DNA from 4 places in the Kitasatospora sp. NPDC059088 genome. Region 3 is predicted to be linked to each of the others. Evidence: riboswitches for the same ligand, from Rfam matches in the RefSeq annotation. Region 3 holds a riboswitch; each other region holds the start of a gene.
What was found. Region 3 has a riboswitch for cyclic di-AMP ahead of ACFWXO_RS42640 (transglycosylase family protein). Riboswitches for the same ligand answer to the same signal wherever they lie in the genome.

Region 1 (4,264 bases), on a different contig from region 3:
GAGACCGCGGTCGAGCAGGGCCGCCGCTCGGCCCGGGAGGGCCGCAGCGTCGAGGACATGCGGCTGCGGCTGCTGCTGGACACCGTGCTGCAGTCGGCGCAGGGCCTCCAGCGGGAGCTGGCGCTGCCGGTCTCCCAGCTCCGCCCGGCGGACCTGGTGGAGGCGGTGGTGCCGGGGTCGGCCTCGCCGCACGACGTGGCCCGGCGCGGCCTGGCCGAGGACGACCCGGCGCTGCTGGACCAGTTGCTGGCGATCCCCCAGGTGCACCTGGTGGTGGACGGCTACAACGTGACCAAGACCGGGTACCCGGCGCTGCCGCTGGAGCAGCAGCGGATCCGGCTGCTGGGCGGGCTGGCGATGCTGGCCCAGCGCACCCAGGCGGAGGTCACCTGTGTGTTCGACGGGCAGGACCTGGACGTACCGGTCATCATGGCGCCGCCGCGCGGGGTGCGGGTACGGTTCAGCCGGACCGGCGAGACCGCGGACGAGCTGATCCGCCGTCTGGTCCGGGCCGAGCCGCAGGGCCGTCCGGTGGTGGTGGTCTCCACCGACCGGGAGGTCGCGGAGGGCGTGCGGAAGGCGGGTGCGCGCCCGGTGGCCTCGGTGCTGCTGCTGAACCGGTTGGCCCGGCCCTGAGCCGGCCCCGAGCCGGGTCGGAGTCGGGACGGGGGCTGTGACGGCAGGTCAGTGGGGCTTCCGTGCGGGTGTGCGGATCCGGTGAAGTCAGTGGGGGAACCGGAGTTCACGCCTTCGGGGGAGTGGCAAAACGGGTAGATCTTCACTAGGGTCTGGCGTCAAACCTATTTTCCGGAATCTCACCTGATCAGGTGAGTCCGATGGAAGAAGGAGCCGGTCCCTTGGCCTCCCACCGCCGTCCCAAGCAGCCGAGCCGCGCGCGGGTCTCCGTGCTCACCGCTGCTGCTGCGACCGCGGTCGCCCTCTCCGCCCAGGTCGCCGCGCATGCCGCGCCGCAGCCGAACAAGAGTGACGTCAAGGCGCAGATCGACCAGCTCCAGCAGGAGCAGGAGCAGGCGGCCGAGAAGTACAACGGCGCCAAGGAGCGCTCCGACCAGCTCCGCAAGCAGGCCGACCAGCTCCAGGACCAGGTGGCCCGCAGCCAGGACCAGATGAGCCAGCTCCAGGTGGGCCTGGCCCAGGTCGCGGGCGAGCAGTACCGCACCGGCGGCATCGACCCGTCCGTCCAGCTGATGCTCTCCTCCGACCCGTCCGGCTACCTGGACAAGGCGTCGAGCGTCCAGCAGGCCAGCACCACCCAGACCGAGGCGCTCAAGGGCCTGCTCGACCAGCAGCGCCGGCTGGACCAGGAGAAGGCCGAGGCGGCCGCCGTGCTCGCCTCCCTGGACTCCACCACCAAGGACCTCAACCAGGCCAAGGCGGACGTCAACACCAAGTTGAAGACCGCCCAGGACCTGCTGAACTCGCTCAGCGCCGCCGACCGGGCCGCGCTCCGGGCCCAGCAGCAGCAGGACGACCGCGCCTCCCGCGGCGCCGACCGGGTCGACCTCAGCAACCTGCCGCCGGCCAGCGGCTACGCCGCCGTGGCGGTGGCCAAGGCGATGAGCAAGCAGGGTTCGCCGTACGTGTGGGGCGCCACCGGGCCCTCCACCTTCGACTGCTCGGGCCTGATGGTCTGGGCGTACGGCCAGGCCGGCGTCTCGCTGCCGCGCACCTCGCAGGAGCAGGGCCACATCGGGACCGCCGTGACGCTGGCCACCGCCCAGCCGGGTGACCTGGTGATCTACGGCGGCGACATGCACCACGTCGGGATGTACATCGGCAACGGCATGGTGGTCCACGCGCCGCACACCGGTGACGTGGTGAAGGTGATGAAGGCCGACGCGATGTCGATCAACACGATCCGCCGGATCTGACGCTCCGGTACCTCCCCGAGGGGCCGGTTCCGGCCCTGTGATCCGCGCCACCTCCGGTCGGGGGTGGCGCTCCGGGTTTGCGGACCGGGCGGGCCGGAGGGTGAGAGTCGATCAGCTTTGCGTGCGCCGGTGATCACCATCAGTCATTTTCACAAAAGAACATGGGTAATCTTCCGTCTTTTTTCTGACAAGGATTTGAACGGATCACGGTTCAGTTACTAGGGTCGTGCTCCGAACCACCGCACAGTCGATCACCCAGCCTGGGTGGCGGCGGTGGTTACCGCCGAGTTCGCGAAACAGCGGGGCAGGTCGAAGCGACTGCCCGACAGGGGAGCCCAGTAGTCGGGGGCGCTGTGGAGCGGAGCCGGGGAACCACACGTTCCTCCGGGGTGAATCGGCGCCAGGTCGGCCGTAGGTGAGGCCGGTGAGGCGTCGTAGGGCATGCTTCCGGCCCGAACCCGTCAGCTCACCCGGTAGGCGGCGTAGGAAGAAGGAGTCCGCCTTCGTGGCGTCCCATCGTCGTCCCAAGCCCGCCAGCCGTACCCGCGTCTCGATCCTGACCGGTTTCGCCGCCGCCGCCGTCGCGCTCTCCGCGCAGTCCGGCGCGCACGCCGACCCGCAGCCGACCAAGGACCAGGTCAAGGAGCAGGTCGACCAGCTCAACGAGCAGGCCGAGCAGGCGACCGAGAAGTACAACGCCGCGCAGGAGAAGCAGCAGGAGCTGGAGAAGCAGGTCTCCGGCCTCCAGGACCAGGTGGCCCGCCAGCAGGCCCAGGTGACCGACCTCCAGGGCGGCCTGGCCGAGATCGCCGGCGAGCAGTACCGCAACGGGGGCATATCCCCGACGGTCCAGCTGATGTTCTCCTCCAGCCCGGACAACTTCCTCAACCAGGCCGGCGCGCTGAACCAGGCGGGCAGCACCCAGAAGAACCAGCTCAAGCAGCTCCAGGACCAGCAGCGCAAGCTGGACCAGGACCGCACCGAGGCCCAGGGCAAGCTCGGCGAGCTGGAGTCCACGACCCAGCAGCTGAAGGCCTCCAAGGACGAGGTCCAGAACAAGCTCAAGGCCGCCCAGGACCTGCTCAACACGCTGACCGAGCAGGAGCGCCAGGCGATCAAGGCGGCCGAGGACAAGGCCGCCGCCGACGCCAAGGCCAAGGCGGACGCCGCCGCGAAGGCCGCCGCCCCGGACCGCGCCTCGCGCGACAGCAGCCGCAGCGACCTCGGCTCGGGCTCCACCGCCGCGCCGGTCAAGATCGCCCCGGGCAGTTCGCACGGTGCCGCCGCGCTGGCCGCCGCCGCCACCAAGGTCGGCAGCCCGTACGTCTGGGGCGCCACCGGCCCCAGCTCCTTCGACTGCTCCGGCCTGATGGTCTGGGCGTTCAACCAGGCCGGGGTGTCGCTGCCGCGCACCTCGCAGGAGCAGGCCGGCGCCGGCACCCGGATCGGCTCGGACATCTCCCAGGCCCAGCCCGGCGACATGCTGATCTTCTACGGCGACGCCCACCACGTCGGCATCTACGCGGGCAACGGCCAGGTGCTGCACGCTCCCAAGCCGGGTGCGTCGGTGCGCTACGAGGCCGTCTCCAACATGCCGCTGGCCTCCATCGTGCGGGTCTGATCCCCGGCCACGCGTTCACGGGCCCGGTCCTCCGTCACGGAGGGCCGGGCCTGCGGCTTTTCCGGCGGCTCGACCTGGTGTCCGATTAGGGGTCAAATATTCGGGTCGGTAGGGGTTTGGACTCACTTGCCCGGACTCGCTAACGTCTGCCACCGGACTCCCGCTCGACGGCCGCCCACCGGGGCGCGGCCGCGGGGCCGCGCCGCAGGACTGGAGCCGTTGCCGCATGCCCGTGCACCGTCGTTCCCAACTGCTCGCCCGTGCGCTGGTACTGACCGCGGCCGCCACCACGGCCCTGGGCGTGGCGACCGCCGGCAGCGCCCAGGCCGCCCCCGGGGCGCCGGACGCGCCCGACCGCAAGGACGTCAAGGCCCAGGTCGAGCAGCTGTACGACGAGGCCGAACAGGCCTCGGAGAAGTACAACGCCGCGCAGGAGGCGCAGAAGCGGCTTCTGGGCGAGACCACGATCCTCCAGGGCGAGGTCGCCGCCGCCCAGGAGCAGCTCAACGAGCTGCGCGGGGACCTCGCCACGGTCGCCGGGGCCGAGTACCGGGGCGGCGGGATGACCCAGACCGCCCAGCTGATGCTCTCCAGCGACCCGGAGGCCTACCTCACCCGCGCCCGCACCCTCGGCCAGGCCGCCGAGCGCCAGCAGGAGACCCTGCACGAGCTGGTCACCCGTCAGCGCCGGCTCGACCAGCGGCGCACCGAGACCGCCGCCAAGCTCGCCGAACTGGACGAGGCCCGCCGC
Region 2 (4,264 bases), on a different contig from region 3:
CGATGCGGATGTTCACCGAGGTCGGACGGCGGGTCCAGCCGCACTGCACGGGCGTCGGCAAGGCACTGCTCGCCCAGCTCCCCGAGGACGAGGCGCGCGCGGTCCTGGGCCCCAACCCGCTGCCCGCACACACCGAGTACACCCTCACCGACCCGCAGGAGCTGATGGACCAGCTCGCCGAGGCGCGCGAGCGCGGGTACGTGGTGGACGACCAGGAGCAGGAGATCGGCGTCCGCTGCATCGCGCTCGCCGTCCCGGGCGCGCCGACGCCCACCGCGCTCTCCGTCTCCGGCCCGGAGGCCCGGATCCGGGCGCTGGAGGAGCAGGCGGGGGCGTCCGCACTGGTGCCGGTGATGCACCAGATCGCGGCCCGGCTGGGGCAGGTCCTGGCACCCTGACACTCCGTCAACCACCTTGGCCGGCAAGAGCGATCGGGCCATGACCGACTCCCCGCCGTTCGAGTGGCGGTGGGCGAGTTGCGGCGCCCTCGCGGCGGCGGCTCGGACACCCTGGTGCGGACGCGGCCCGCGACGGTGCGGGCCGCCGGAGCACGGGAGCAGGGTGAACGGCGTGGAGCAACACGGAGTACGGGGCGGCGCGGGGCGCAGGAGGTTCGGCCGGGCCGGATTGCTGGCGGCGGTGACGGCGGGCTGCGCGGTGGCCGCGCTGGCCACCGGGCCCTCCTGGGCGGTGCGGCACCCGGTGCCGCGCCCGGATCTGGGAACCGTCGCGCCGGGCGCGCCCGAGGCGTCCACTCTGCCCGCCGTGGTCGCCAAGACGTCCCGCTCCCACCTGGAGGTGGTCCGGATCGACCCGGATCCGGCGCCGCCCGGCGGCACCACCACCATCCACGCCTTCGTGGCCAATCTGGGCCCGGACACCACCGCCTCGTCGCTCACGATCACGGTCACCCTGCCGAACGGGGTGACCCCGGAGGGCCCCTACTTCCCCGAGGACTGTGCCGTCATCTCGCGCGGCAGGCAGGTGCGCTGCGTGTTCGGTCCCGGGCTGCCGGACGGGCGCAGCGTGACCGCCCTCGTCCCGGTCCAGCTCTCCGACAATCTGCCGCTCGGGATCCTGGAGGGCGGCTCGGTCGAGGTGCGCAGCGCGGACGACCCGGGCGGCAGGGGCCACCGGGAGGAGTTCGACATCAGGGTCGTCGAGACGGCGGGCGACTGACGGACCGGATCGCCCCACCGGTCACCGGCCGCCGGCGAGCGGCTGCCGGGCGCCCGATGACCGGTGGGGCGGGCTCGTGGTTACCGGTAGACGTGGTTACCGGTAGACGCGGACGTAGTCGGCGGCCATGGCGATCGGGGCGTTCCCCTGCGGCGCCGGGTGGTACTTGCCCGCGCTCACCGAGAGGTTGAGGATCAGGTACGCCGAGAAGTTGGCCCCGACGCCCTTGCCGTCCGAGAACACCTTGACGCCGTTGACGTACCAGTCCACCGAGTTGGCGCCGTAGTAGGTGCCGATGGTCACCCACTGGTCGGTGCCGATGGCGCTCGCGTCGGTGTAGTAGTCGGGGTTGCCGGGGTTGACGTGGTTGGTCAGCTCCAGCAGGTTCGGGTTGTCGGGGTGGTACTCGAAGGAGTCGATCTCCCCGTTGCCGTTCTTCCAGGTCCACAGGGCGGGCCAGGCGCCGGTGCCGGCGGGCAGCTTGACCCGGGTCTCGGCGTAGTCGCCGGTCTTGACCTGGAAGCCCTCGGCGGAGCCCTCGGTGGTCAGGAAGCCGGTGTTCCAGGACTGCTTGCCGTTCTCCAGCGTCGGCCCGCCCGGGGTGGCGGTGAAGGTGGCGACGCCGTTCGCGACGGTGACGTTGTTCTTGTTCAGCCAGTCGAGCTTGTTGTCGTCCGGGTTGTGGTTCCCGTACTTGTACGAGGTGCTCTTGTCGCCGACCCAGCGCTGGCCCCAGTTGATCGGGCCGTTGAACTCGTCGGACCAGGTCAGCGACTTGCCGGCGATCGGGGAGGACGGCGCCGGGGTCGTCGGGGTGGCCGTGGCGGTGGGGGTCGGCGTCGCGGTCGGGCTCGCGGTGGGGGACGCGGTGGGGGACGCGGTCGCGGTGGGCTTCGCCGTCGGGCTCGCGGTCGCGGTCGGAGTCGCGGTGGGCTTCGCCGTCGGGGTCGCCGTCGGGGACGGGGCCGGCGTGGGCGTACCCGTGGCCGAGACCACCAGCTGCTGCGAGGGCAGGTTGTGCCAGGCGCCGCCGAGGTCCTGCCAGAAGCCGAACTGGGTGTACGTCCCGGCGGCCAGGGTGCGGGCGGCGCTGGTGTAGGTGAGTCCGCCGGGGCAGATCTGCACGTTGCTCGCGTTGCCCGGGAAGTCCAGGTTGGTGCCGCGCGCGTCACGGACTCCGACGCCGACGGTCTTGGCGGTGAAGCAGGACGAGGAGTGCAGGGCCAGCGAGGCCGTGCCGGCCCTGCCGGCGACCATGGTGGCGGGGGCGAGCCGGTCCTGGGTGACGGTCGGGCCGGTGGCGGCCTGGGCGCCGGAGACGGACGGCAGACCGAGCAGGCCGGCGCCGGTGATGGCGAGCGCCCCGGTCGTGGCGAGGGCGGCGTTGCGGCCGCGGTGGGACGGACGGGCGTGGCGGGGCGCGCGACGGCGCCGGGCAGGCTGGTGCATGGGGGTCCTCTGCCACGCCTGCGAGGTGAGCTGTCGGATTCGGGCTGCAGTTGCCCGGCCGCCTGTGGAGCGGCTTCACCCCTAGCCACGCCCCGCACGCTGGTGCGTACGGGCCGGGCGCTGACCTTGGTTCCCCCGCTCCCGTCCGCTGTGGTGCTCGGGTACTCGCCGGCGGGTGGACGGGACTCGGCGTCCCGGCGGCGGGGTCCGCGACAGCGGACGACGACTGCAGGCTAGGCAGGCCGTCCGTGGACGGACAACCTCATGGGGCCGGTTGTCGCGCAGCTCACAGTGGTGTCGATCAACGACGCTGCGTGGCGGCCGAGTTGATCAATGGAGCCGACGCCGACCCGCGGTCCCGCCGGGCCCGCCCGGGATGGGGGTCACACACGGTGCGCGGCGCGGCGGTGGCGGACCGTGTGTGACCGCCGTGGCGTGGAGCCGCCCGAGTCCGCCCCATCGGATAAATTGGAGCCCTGGGATTTTCCGCGGTGCACAAGAGCACCGGCCGGAGCCGTACGACCCGTCCCCCGTTCCAGAGAAGAGGTTCCGCCCCACCATGACCGCGCCCCTGCCCGCCTTCGCCGGCCGTACCTACGTCTTCCGGGCCGACAACGGCGCGGCCTTCCGCAACTCCTACTCGGCCGACGGCACCCGGCTGCGCTGGGAGGGCCTCGGTGAGTCGGCGGGCCAGTGGGAGGACGTGCGACTGCACGTCGCCGAGGTCGCGCCGGAGATCTACTTCATCAGCTGGACGGAACAGAGCGGGATCACCGTCAGTCACGTGATGGACCTCAACGCGCTGACCGTACGGGCCTTCTGGACCTTCGAGGGCGAGGGCGGCCGGGTCGGCCAGCTGCACACCGGGACGCTGGAACGGGTCGCCTGACCGGCGCCGGAACGCACCGAACCCCCGGGAGCCGAGGCTTCCGGGGGTTCGGTGCGTTCCGCGGGCGGCGCCGTCAGACGGTCTGGCCCGGGTGGCCCGGCTGGTTCGGGACCTTGAGGTGCTGGGACAGCCACTCCAGCGAGGACGGCAGCAGGGCGCTCCAGGTCTCGAAGTTGTGGCCGCCGTTCTCGAGCATGCTGTAGGAGACCTTCATCGGGCTCCTCGCGGCGTCGATGAACGCCTCGGTGTCGTGCTTGTAGTTGCCGTCGCCCTTCTTGGTGCCGGCCAGCAGCACGGAGACGTCCGGCTGCGGCATGTTCTTCAACCGCCACATCAGGTCGGCCTCGTCGCGGCGCTGCCTGCTGCCGCCGAAGAGGTCGCCGGTGGTCGGGTCGTCGGCCGCCTCGTAGTACCCGGACAGGGACACGGCGGTCGGGAAGACGTCCGGGTGGCGCATGGCCAGCTTGAGCGCGCAGTAGCCGCCGGTGGAGTTGCCCATGAAGGCCCAGGCCCGGGGGTCGGCCGAGACCCGGTAGCTGGCCTGGATCGCCGACGGGACGTCCTTGGTGAAGTACGTGTCGGACTGGGCGCCGCCCGGGATGTCCTCGCACTCGGTGTCCTGCGGCAGGGCGGGCGAGGGACGCATCAGGACCATGACGGTCGGCTGCATCCGGCCCTCCTGCAGCAGCTTGAGCGCAGCACCCGGGTAGTTGAAGCGGGTGATCAGGTTCTCGGCGATTCCTGGGA
Region 3 (4,264 bases):
TCGTCGCCGACCAGCTGGACCTTGTCGCCCAGCTTGACGGTCATGGCCTTCCAGCCGTCCCAGTCCGACTCGTCCAGCGGGTCCTCGATGGAGACCAGCGGGTAGGAGGCGACCAGCTCGGCGTAGTACTCGATGAGCTCGGCGGCCGACAGGGCCTTGCCCTCGAACTGGTAGGCGCCGTCCTGGAAGAACTCGGAGGCGGCGACGTCCAGGGCCAGCGCGATGTCGCGGCCGGGCACGTAGCCGGCCTTCTGGATGGCCTCGGTGATGAGGTCCAGGGCCTCGCGGTTGCTGTCCAGGTTCGGCGCGAAGCCGCCCTCGTCGCCGAGGCCGGTGGACAGGCCGCGCTCCTTCAGCACGCCCTTGAGGGTGTGGTAGACCTCGACGCCCCAGCGGACGGCCTCGGAGAAGGACTCCGCGCCGATCGGAGCGATCATGAACTCCTGGATGTCGACGTTGGAGTCCGCGTGCGAGCCGCCGTTGAGGATGTTCATCATCGGGACCGGCAGGACGTGGGCGTTCGGGCCGCCCAGGTAGCGGAACAGCGGCAGGTCGCTGGCCTCGGAGGCGGCGTGCGCGACGGCCAGCGAGACGCCCAGGATGGCGTTGGCGCCGAGCGAGGACTTGTCCGGGGTGGCGTCCAGGTCGAGCATGGCCTGGTCGATCAGGCGCTGCTCGGTGGCGTCGTAGCCGACCAGCTCCGGGCCGATCTGCTCGATGACGGCCAGGACGGCCTTCTCCACGCCCTTGCCGAAGTAGCGGTTCTTGTCGCCGTCGCGCAGTTCGAGCGCCTCGAAGGCGCCGGTCGAGGCACCCGACGGAACAGCGGCACGACCCGTGCTGCCGTCGTCGAGGCCGACCTCGACCTCGACCGTGGGGTTGCCGCGGGAGTCGAGGATTTCACGGGCTACGACGACATCGATGGACGGCACGAAGCATCTCCTTGCGGAAGCAGGGTCCGGCTGCGGGTGGTGCTGTCGGCCGGACGATTGCGGAGTCGTTACGACCAGAGCCTAACCGCCCGGGCTCCCGGGGCCACCTCGGCCCGGGCTGCGTCTCACCGTGTGGCCCGGCTACCCACCGGTAGTTCACCTGCTCGTCCCGGTGCGTCCCACCGGGGCGTCCATCGGGGCGGGCGAACGCGGACGTAGGGGGCCGCCGGGCGCGGCCCCCTACGTGTCCAGCGTGTCGTTCGCCGTGGAACGGTCCGGCTCAGCCCAGGTGCAGGACCTGGCCGGGCACGATCATGTCCGGGTTGCCGCCGACCGTGGTGCGGTTGCCGTCGTAGAGCGCCTGCCAGCCGCCGGACACGCCCTGGGCGGTGGCGATGCCCGACAGGGTGTCACCGTCCCGGACGGTGTAGTCGTGGCCGGTCGTGGCGGCCGGGGCCTGCGCGGCCCGCGGGGCGGCGTGCTTGGGGGCGTACTGCTGCGCCGACGGGGCGGCGGGCTGCTCGGCCTGCTTCGGCGCGGCGTGCTTCGGCGCGTACTGCTGGACCGGCTTGGGCTGGGCGGGCTTGGCGGCGGCCTTGGGGGCCTGCTGCTTGGGTGCCTGCTTCTGGGCCTGCTGCTTCTGCGGCTTGGCGTCCGAGGAGGTGTCCACCTCGGCCGGGGCGCCGCCCTTGCTCAGGCCCGCCTTCTGGGAGCAGACCGGCCAGGCGCCGGGGCCCTGCGAGGCGAGGACCTTCTCGGCGACGGCGATCTGCTGCCCCTTGCTGGCCTGGTTGGCCTGCGCCGCGTACGCGGTGCCGCCGTACGCCTTCCAGGTGCTGGGGGTGAACTGGAGGCCGCCGGAGAAGCCGTTGCCGGTGTTGATGCTCCAGTTGCCGCCGCTCTCGCACTGGGCGACGGAGTCCCAGACGGAGGCCGGGGCGGCGGAGGCGCCGGTGGCGGAGAGGAGCGGCAGTGCGAGTCCGACGCCGGCCACACCGGCGACGGCGATGGCCTTCTCGGCCTGGGTGCGACGGCGATGACGGCCGGTTCCAACGAACAGCATGAAGGTCCCTCTCCGCACGCCTGCGAGGTGAGCTGTCGGGTTCGGACCGGGAGGTGGCCCGGCCGCCGTCTGCGGAATCGATTCCGCGCGGGCGGCTTCACCCCGAGCCGTGGAGGAACGGCAACAAACCTGGTTCCCCCGCCCCTGCCCAGGGTTCTGGTCGGTTTCCCGTGGCGCGGCGGGCAGGATTCGGCGTCCGCGCACGAGGTCCGCAGCTGCGAACTCCACGGAGACTAGACAGATCCTCAGACGAATCACAAGCTCATATCACCGACATCACACAAGAATTACGGCCCGTGTTCGATCGCCTACCAACGGCGGGGCTTTGTCCGGTTTGATGAGCGTTCATACCACCGCCGGTGGCCGGTTCCGGATGCTTCGTCAGCGTGTCGTGGCCTCAGGACGACTGTGCGGCGACCGGGGCTCCGGACTGAATTCGACCGGAAGTTCGCGCAATCCACGCATGATCAGGCCACCCCGCCAGCGCAGATTCTCCGGGCTTTCGGCCAGCCGCAGATCCGGCAGCCGGGAAAGCAGCGTGGCCAGCGCGGACCGCCCCTCCAGCCGGGCCAGCGGGGCTCCGATGCAGTAGTGGATGCCGTGCCCGAACCCCAGGTGCGGGTTGTCGCTCCGGGCCAGGTCGAGGGTGTTCTCGTCGGAGAACCTGGCCGGATCGCGGTCCGCCGCCGCCAGCACCACCAGCACCGGGTCCCCGACCGGGATCTCCACCCCGCCGATGGTCAGCGGAGCGGTCGCGAACCGCCAGGTCGCCAGCTCCACCGGCCCGTCGTAGCGCAGGAGTTCCTCGATCCCGGTCTCCAGCAGCGCGGTCTCGCCGCGGGCCACCGACTCCTGCAGCAGGGCCCGCTGCCCGGGATTGCGCAGCAGCGCGTACGTCCCGTTGCCGATCAGGTTCACCGTCGTCTCGAACCCGGCGAAGAGGAGGATGAAGGCCATCGCGGCGGCCTCGTTCTCGGTCAGGTGCTCGCCGTGGTCGCTCGCCCGGATCAGGCCGGAGATCAGGTCGTCCCCGAGGTCCGCCCGCTTGCGGTGGATCAGCTCCAGCAGGTACGCCCGCATCCGCTTCACCGCCCGCCCCACGCCGCCGCGTTGGCCGCCCCCGTGCCGGATCATCATTCCGGCCCAGTCCCGGAAGTCGTCCTGGTCCTCGGAGGGAACGCCGAGCATGTCGCAGATCGCGTAGATGGGGAGCGGGAACGCGAACTCGTGGATCAGGTCCGCCGAACCGCGCTGCGCGAAGCCGTCGATCAGCCGGTCGGTGAGCTGCTGCACCCGCGGCTCGAACTCCGCCACCCGGCGCGGCGTGAACGCCTTCGACACCAGGCGGCGCAGCCGGGTGTGGTCCGGCGGGTCGATGTTCAGCAGGTGGGTCATCAGGTCCGCCTGCCGCTCCCCCGGGATGCCCACCCGGCCGGTGCGGTGCGCCTGCCCGCTGTGGTGCGCCGGGTTCTTCGAGAGCCGGCCGTCCGCGAGCGCCTGCCGGGCGTCCGCGTAGCGCGTCACCAGCCAGGCCTCCACCCCGCTCGGCAGCGTGGTGCGGTGCACCGGGGCGTGCTCGCGCAGCCAGGCGTAGGCGGGGTACGGGTCGGCGGCGAACTCCCAGGTGAAGAGCTGCGGGTCGGACTGGGCGGCGGGCTGGGCGCCCTCGGGCTGAGCTGGCATGGGTCGACCGTAACCGCTGGACCGGAGGGGCCCGGACCACCGGCGCACGCGCCCCTGCGGCCGGCCGGAGGCCACCGCCGCGCGAACCGTCCGTGACCGGCGCGCGAGCGGAACGCCGACACTCCGTGGACGGCCCGTGGACGGTGCGTGGACGGGCCTTGGCCAGCTCTTGGCCGGGCGGCAGGCGTGAGCCTGGTCACCTGAGGGGTAATCCCTGTTGCGGAGGGTCAGGACCTGCCTACGATCCTCCGAAGTACGCGCGGGCGCCGGTGCGGTGTCGCCCGCAGGGAGGAGCTGGACCAATGACGGTCAGCGGAGCAGTCGTCGTCATCGCGGTACTCGCGGGCGGTTCGGGGGCCGACCTCGCCCGCCGGTTCACCGCGGCCGGCACCGCCGGGATGCTGATCGCCGACACCCACGTCGGCATCGCCGAGGACCTCGCCTCCGAACTCGACCGGCCGGGCTGCCCCGTGGTCGGCGTCTCCGGCGACATCCGCCGGCCCAGCGACGTCGCCGCGCTGGTCGACACCGCCGAGAAGCACTTCGGTCCGATCGACCTCTTCTGCGTGGCGGGGCCGAGGGGCGA
Region 4 (4,264 bases), on a different contig from region 3:
ACCAACAGGAGGTCCGTTCATGAGCATCACCGCCGGTGACGCCGAGGTGCCCGAGCCCACCACCGCCGAGCGGGTCCGCAGCCTGCTCAGCGCGACCTCCTCGCTCACCGTCCGCGCCCTCGGCGAGCACCACGACCTGGACACCCCGGTCTCCGTCCACGGCTCCCGGCTGCGCCTGCGCGCCCCGCTGGACGCCCCGCTCGTCGCGGCCCTCGCCGGCGCCACCGCCACCGACGGCCTGGCCGTCGTGCTCGACGTCACCGACGTCTCCCCCGTGGCGGTCCGCGACCGCATCCGCGGCCGGCTCACCCTGGCCGGCCGGCTGCACCTGGCCCACCTCGCCGACGACGGCCTCAGCGTCCACCTGCGGGTCGACGTCGCCCACGCCGTCCTCGCCACCCCGTACGGCACCGGCGCGCTCACCGCCGCCGACCTCTCCCTCGCCGCCCCCGACCCGCTGGCCCGTCACGAGGCCGCCCTGCTCACCCACCTGGCCGACGACCACGCCGACGCCCTCGACCTGCTCACCCGGCTGCTCGACCCGGCACTGCTCACCCACGGCCCGGCCGTCCGCCCGCTCGCCCTGGACCGCCACGGCCTGGTACTGCGCCTGGACCACTCGCACGGCCACCGCGACGTCCGCCTGGTCTTCCCCGAACCCGCCCGCGACACCGAGGACTTCGGCCACCGGATGCACGACCTGATGGCCGCCGCCGAACACGGCCTCCCGGCCCGCCGCCCCTGACCGCCGCCGCAGTCTGCGCAGTCAGCGCGAATACGAGACGTACCCGTGGACCACGACGACCGAGCGGAGAACGGCAGCGGCCGGCCCGGCCGTACGAGAGGTTGTCCCGTACGGCCGGGCCGGCCTTGGGCGTGTCCCGCGCCCAGGTCCACCGGTGCGGCGATCACCCGGTCGAGCGGTCACCCGACATGACCATCCCGGGCGTCGATTCGCCCCGCACCAGCGGTGGTTCACACGTTCCTGCGGAAGGCCCCGGAGGGTCAGAGCGCGACGCCGTGCGCCCGCAGGTAGGCGACCGGGTCGATGTCCGAGCCGTACTCGGAACCGGTACGGATCTCGAAGTGCAGGTGCGGGCCGGTCACGTTGCCGGTCGCACCGGAGAGGCCGAGCTGCTGGCCGGCGGTGACGGTCTGACCGACGCTCACGCCGATCGAGGACAGGTGCGCGTACTGGGCGTACTTGCCGTCGGCGAGCTTGATCTCGACCTCGTTGCCGTAGGCGCCGTCGCTGCCGGCCTTCACCACGACACCGTTGGCGACGGCGCGCAGCGGGGTGCCGGTGGAGGCGACGAAGTCCTGGCCGGTGTGGTGGCCGGAGGCCCACATCGAGCCGGCCACGCCGTAGGCCTCGCCCAGCACGGGGTTGGCGAGCGGGGCGACGTAGCCGGAGGTGGCGGCGACCGGGGCCGCGGTCACGGCCTGGGCCGGGGCGGCGGTCTGAACCTGGGTCTGCACCTGGGCGCCGGGCTTGGCGGCCTCGGTCCGGACCTGCACCTGGGAGTCCGCGGCAGCGGAGGTGTCCTGGGTGACCGGCGCGGCGGACTTCGCCGGAGCGGCCGGCTTGGCCGGGGCGGCGGGCTTCGCCGGAGCGGCGGCGTGACCGGCGAGGGCCAGCTGCTGACCGGGGAAGATCAGGTTCGGGTCGGCGCCGACCACCGAGCGGTTCTGCTCGTACAGCGCGTGCCAGCCGCCCTCGACGTTCTTGGCGTCGGCGATCTTCGACAGGGTGTCACCGCTGACGACGCGGTAGCTCTGCTGGGCGGCCGGGGCGGCAGCCGGAGCGGCGGCCCCGGAAGCGGCCGGGGCGGTGGTGGCCGCCGGGGCGGTGTGCGCCTGGGCGCTCATCGCGGTCACGAGCGGCAGGACGAACGAGGCCCCGGTGACGGCGGTGGCGATGCCGATGCGGGCGGCACGGGGCAGGGCGATACGACGAGCCTGTGCAGGCATGGAATTTTCCTCTCCGACGCCTGCGAGGTGAGCTGTCGGGTTCGGGCTGGAGTTGCCCGGCCGCATGTGCGGCTTCACCCCAAGCCGGCCCTGGTGGTCCGCGCCCGAAAAGGCGCGAACTCCGGTCCGGCGACTTACCTGTGGGTCCCCCGCTCCTGCCGTACAGAGTTCGGTGCGAGCCACCGGGCAGCGGCAGGACTCGGCGTTCCACCCGGTGGATCCGTCCGGACTGGCCGGGCGGTCGCTGAACTAAAACTCATCCGTTCGGGTGAAGCAATGTCGATCTCTTGAATCGGCAACAACCCCCGCGGCCCCGTCACCCTCCGAATGATCCCTTGCACGCTCCGTGCACGATCCATTCACCCGGCGCCACTGATCCACCACCCTGCGCCGCCGGGACCACCCCCGTGCGACCGTCCGTTCACGCACCGCCACCGACCGACACACCACCCGGTGACCCTTGTCACGTACGCCCCGGCGGGCGCAGGATTCGGCCCGTGGCCACCTCTCAAGCCGGCACTCTGCGCCTGGGCACCGCGCAGGGCCGCTGGGTACTCCTCGCGACAGTGCTCGGCTCCAGCATGGCGATGCTCGACGGCACCGTCGTCAACGTCGCCCTGCCCCGGATCGGCGCCGACCTCGGCGCCTCCCTCGCCTCCCTGCAATGGACCCTGAACGCCTATCTGCTCACCCTGGCCGGCCTGATCCTGCTCGGCGGCGCCCTCGGCGACCGCTACGGACGGCGCCGGGTCTTCCTGATCGGCGTGGTCTGGTTCGCCGTCGCCTCCGCGGCCTGCGCCGCGGCCCCGACCATCCACGTGCTGATCGCCGCCCGCGCCGTCCAGGGCATCGGCGGTGCGCTGCTCACCCCGGGCTCGCTGGCCATGCTCCAGGCGGTCTTCCACCCGGACGACCGCTCGGCGGCGGTCGGCCTCTGGTCCGGCCTGGGCGGGGTGTCGGCGGCCGTCGGCCCCTTCCTCGGCGGCTGGCTGGTGGACGGCCCGGGCTGGCGCTGGATCTTCCTGCTGAACCTGCCGCTGGCCGCCGCCGTGATCGCGGTGACCTCCCGTTACGTCCCGGAGAGCCGGGACGAGTCCGCCGCCGGCCGCTTCGACGTGCCCGGCGCCCTGCTCGCCGCCCTCGCGCTCGGCGCCGTCACCTACGCGCTCACCGCCGCCGGGGAGGGACTGTCCCCCGCCGTCTGGGTCACCGGTGCGATCGGCCTGCTGCTGGCCGCCGCCTTCGTGGCCGTCGAGCGGCGCACGCCCGACCCGATGCTGCCGCTCGGCCTGTTCTCCTCCCGGCTCTTCACCGCCGTGAACCTGGTCACCCTCTGCGTCTACGCGGCGTTCAGCGGGGTCTTCTTCCTGCTGGTGGTGCAGCTGCAGATCGTCTCGGGCTTCTCCCCGCTGGTCTCCGGCTTCGCCCTGGTGCCGATCACGGTGCTGATGCTGACCCTGTCCGCGCGCGCCGGACGGCTCGGCAAGCGGATCGGCCCGCGCGTCCCGCTCACCGTCGGCCCGCTGCTGTGCGCCGCCGGGGTGCTGCTGATGCTGCGCACCGGCCCCGGCTCCTCCTACTGGGCGGACGTGCTGCCCGCGGTCGCGGTGATGGGCTCCGGGATGACGCTGCTGGTCGCCCCGCTGACCGCCACCGTGCTGGCCGCCGTCGAGGTGCGGCACGCGGGCATCGCCAGCGGCGTCAACAACGCCGCCGCCCGCGCGGCGGGCCTGCTCGCGGTCGCCGCCCTGCCGGCCCTGGCCGGACTGAGCGGCGACGCCTACCGGGTGCCCTCCGCGGTGGACTCCGCCTTCCACACCGCGATGCTGATCTGCGCGGGGCTGCTGGCCGCCGGCGGGCTGATCGCCTTCGCCACCGTCCGGGGCAATGTGCTGGCGCCGGAGGAGGAGCACCCGGTGGCCGAGCCGAACTGCGACTGGCCCTGCGCCACCACCACCCCGCCGCTCGACCCGGGCCGCCCCCGGACGCGCGAGGGCCCCGCCACCGGAACGGCGGCAGGGCCCTCGTCAGAGAACTGACTCCTCGTCAGAGGATGTCGCCGGGGGCGTACTTGGCCGCCTCCGGGTAGGCCGCCGCGACGGCCTCCACCTGTCGGACGACCTCGGCGACCTGCGCCCCGGCCGCACCGGTGAAGGACAGCCGGTCGGCGAGCAGCGCGTCCAGCCCGGCCCGGTCCAGCGGGATCCGCTCGTCGGCGGCGAGGCGGTCCAGCAGCTCGTTCTCCCGGGCGCCGGCGCGCATCGCCAGCGCCGAGGCGACGGCGTGCTCCTTG

Region 1: linked by a shared signal. The riboswitch ahead of ACFWXO_RS37545 (NlpC/P60 family protein) and the one ahead of ACFWXO_RS42640 (transglycosylase family protein) in region 3 are both predicted to bind cyclic di-AMP.
Region 2: linked by a shared signal. The riboswitch ahead of ACFWXO_RS00910 (hypothetical protein) and the one ahead of ACFWXO_RS42640 (transglycosylase family protein) in region 3 are both predicted to bind cyclic di-AMP.
Region 4: linked by a shared signal. The riboswitch ahead of ACFWXO_RS26885 (peptidoglycan DD-metalloendopeptidase family protein) and the one ahead of ACFWXO_RS42640 (transglycosylase family protein) in region 3 are both predicted to bind cyclic di-AMP.

Annotation. Positions count from the first base shown of each region.
Region 1 is NZ_JBHYGR010000134.1:11,237-15,500, forward strand. It holds gene ACFWXO_RS37535 (NYN domain-containing protein) at 1-636, shown strand, start outside; gene ACFWXO_RS37540 (NlpC/P60 family protein) at 858-1,892, shown strand; cyclic di-AMP (ydaO/yuaA leader) riboswitch at 2,232-2,387, shown strand; gene ACFWXO_RS37545 (NlpC/P60 family protein) at 2,398-3,513, shown strand; gene ACFWXO_RS37550 (NlpC/P60 family protein) at 3,740-4,264, shown strand, end outside.
Region 2 is NZ_JBHYGR010000001.1:202,321-206,584, reverse strand. It holds gene ACFWXO_RS00920 (IclR family transcriptional regulator) at 1-398, shown strand, start outside; gene ACFWXO_RS00915 (hypothetical protein) at 571-1,179, shown strand; gene ACFWXO_RS00910 (hypothetical protein) at 1,276-2,628, opposite strand; cyclic di-AMP (ydaO/yuaA leader) riboswitch at 2,636-2,743, opposite strand; gene ACFWXO_RS00905 (MoaF N-terminal domain-containing protein) at 3,188-3,517, shown strand; gene ACFWXO_RS00900 (alpha/beta hydrolase) at 3,591-4,264, opposite strand, start outside.
Region 3 is NZ_JBHYGR010000199.1:1,336-5,599, reverse strand. It holds gene eno (phosphopyruvate hydratase) at 1-932, opposite strand, end outside; gene ACFWXO_RS42640 (transglycosylase family protein) at 1,213-1,995, opposite strand; cyclic di-AMP (ydaO/yuaA leader) riboswitch at 1,997-2,167, opposite strand; gene ACFWXO_RS42635 (cytochrome P450) at 2,377-3,678, opposite strand; gene ACFWXO_RS42630 (SDR family NAD(P)-dependent oxidoreductase) at 3,981-4,264, shown strand, end outside.
Region 4 is NZ_JBHYGR010000067.1:34,042-38,305, forward strand. It holds gene ACFWXO_RS26880 (DUF2470 domain-containing protein) at 20-745, shown strand; gene ACFWXO_RS26885 (peptidoglycan DD-metalloendopeptidase family protein) at 1,006-1,971, opposite strand; cyclic di-AMP (ydaO/yuaA leader) riboswitch at 1,974-2,156, opposite strand; gene ACFWXO_RS26890 (MFS transporter) at 2,469-4,010, shown strand; gene purB (adenylosuccinate lyase) at 4,018-4,264, opposite strand, start outside.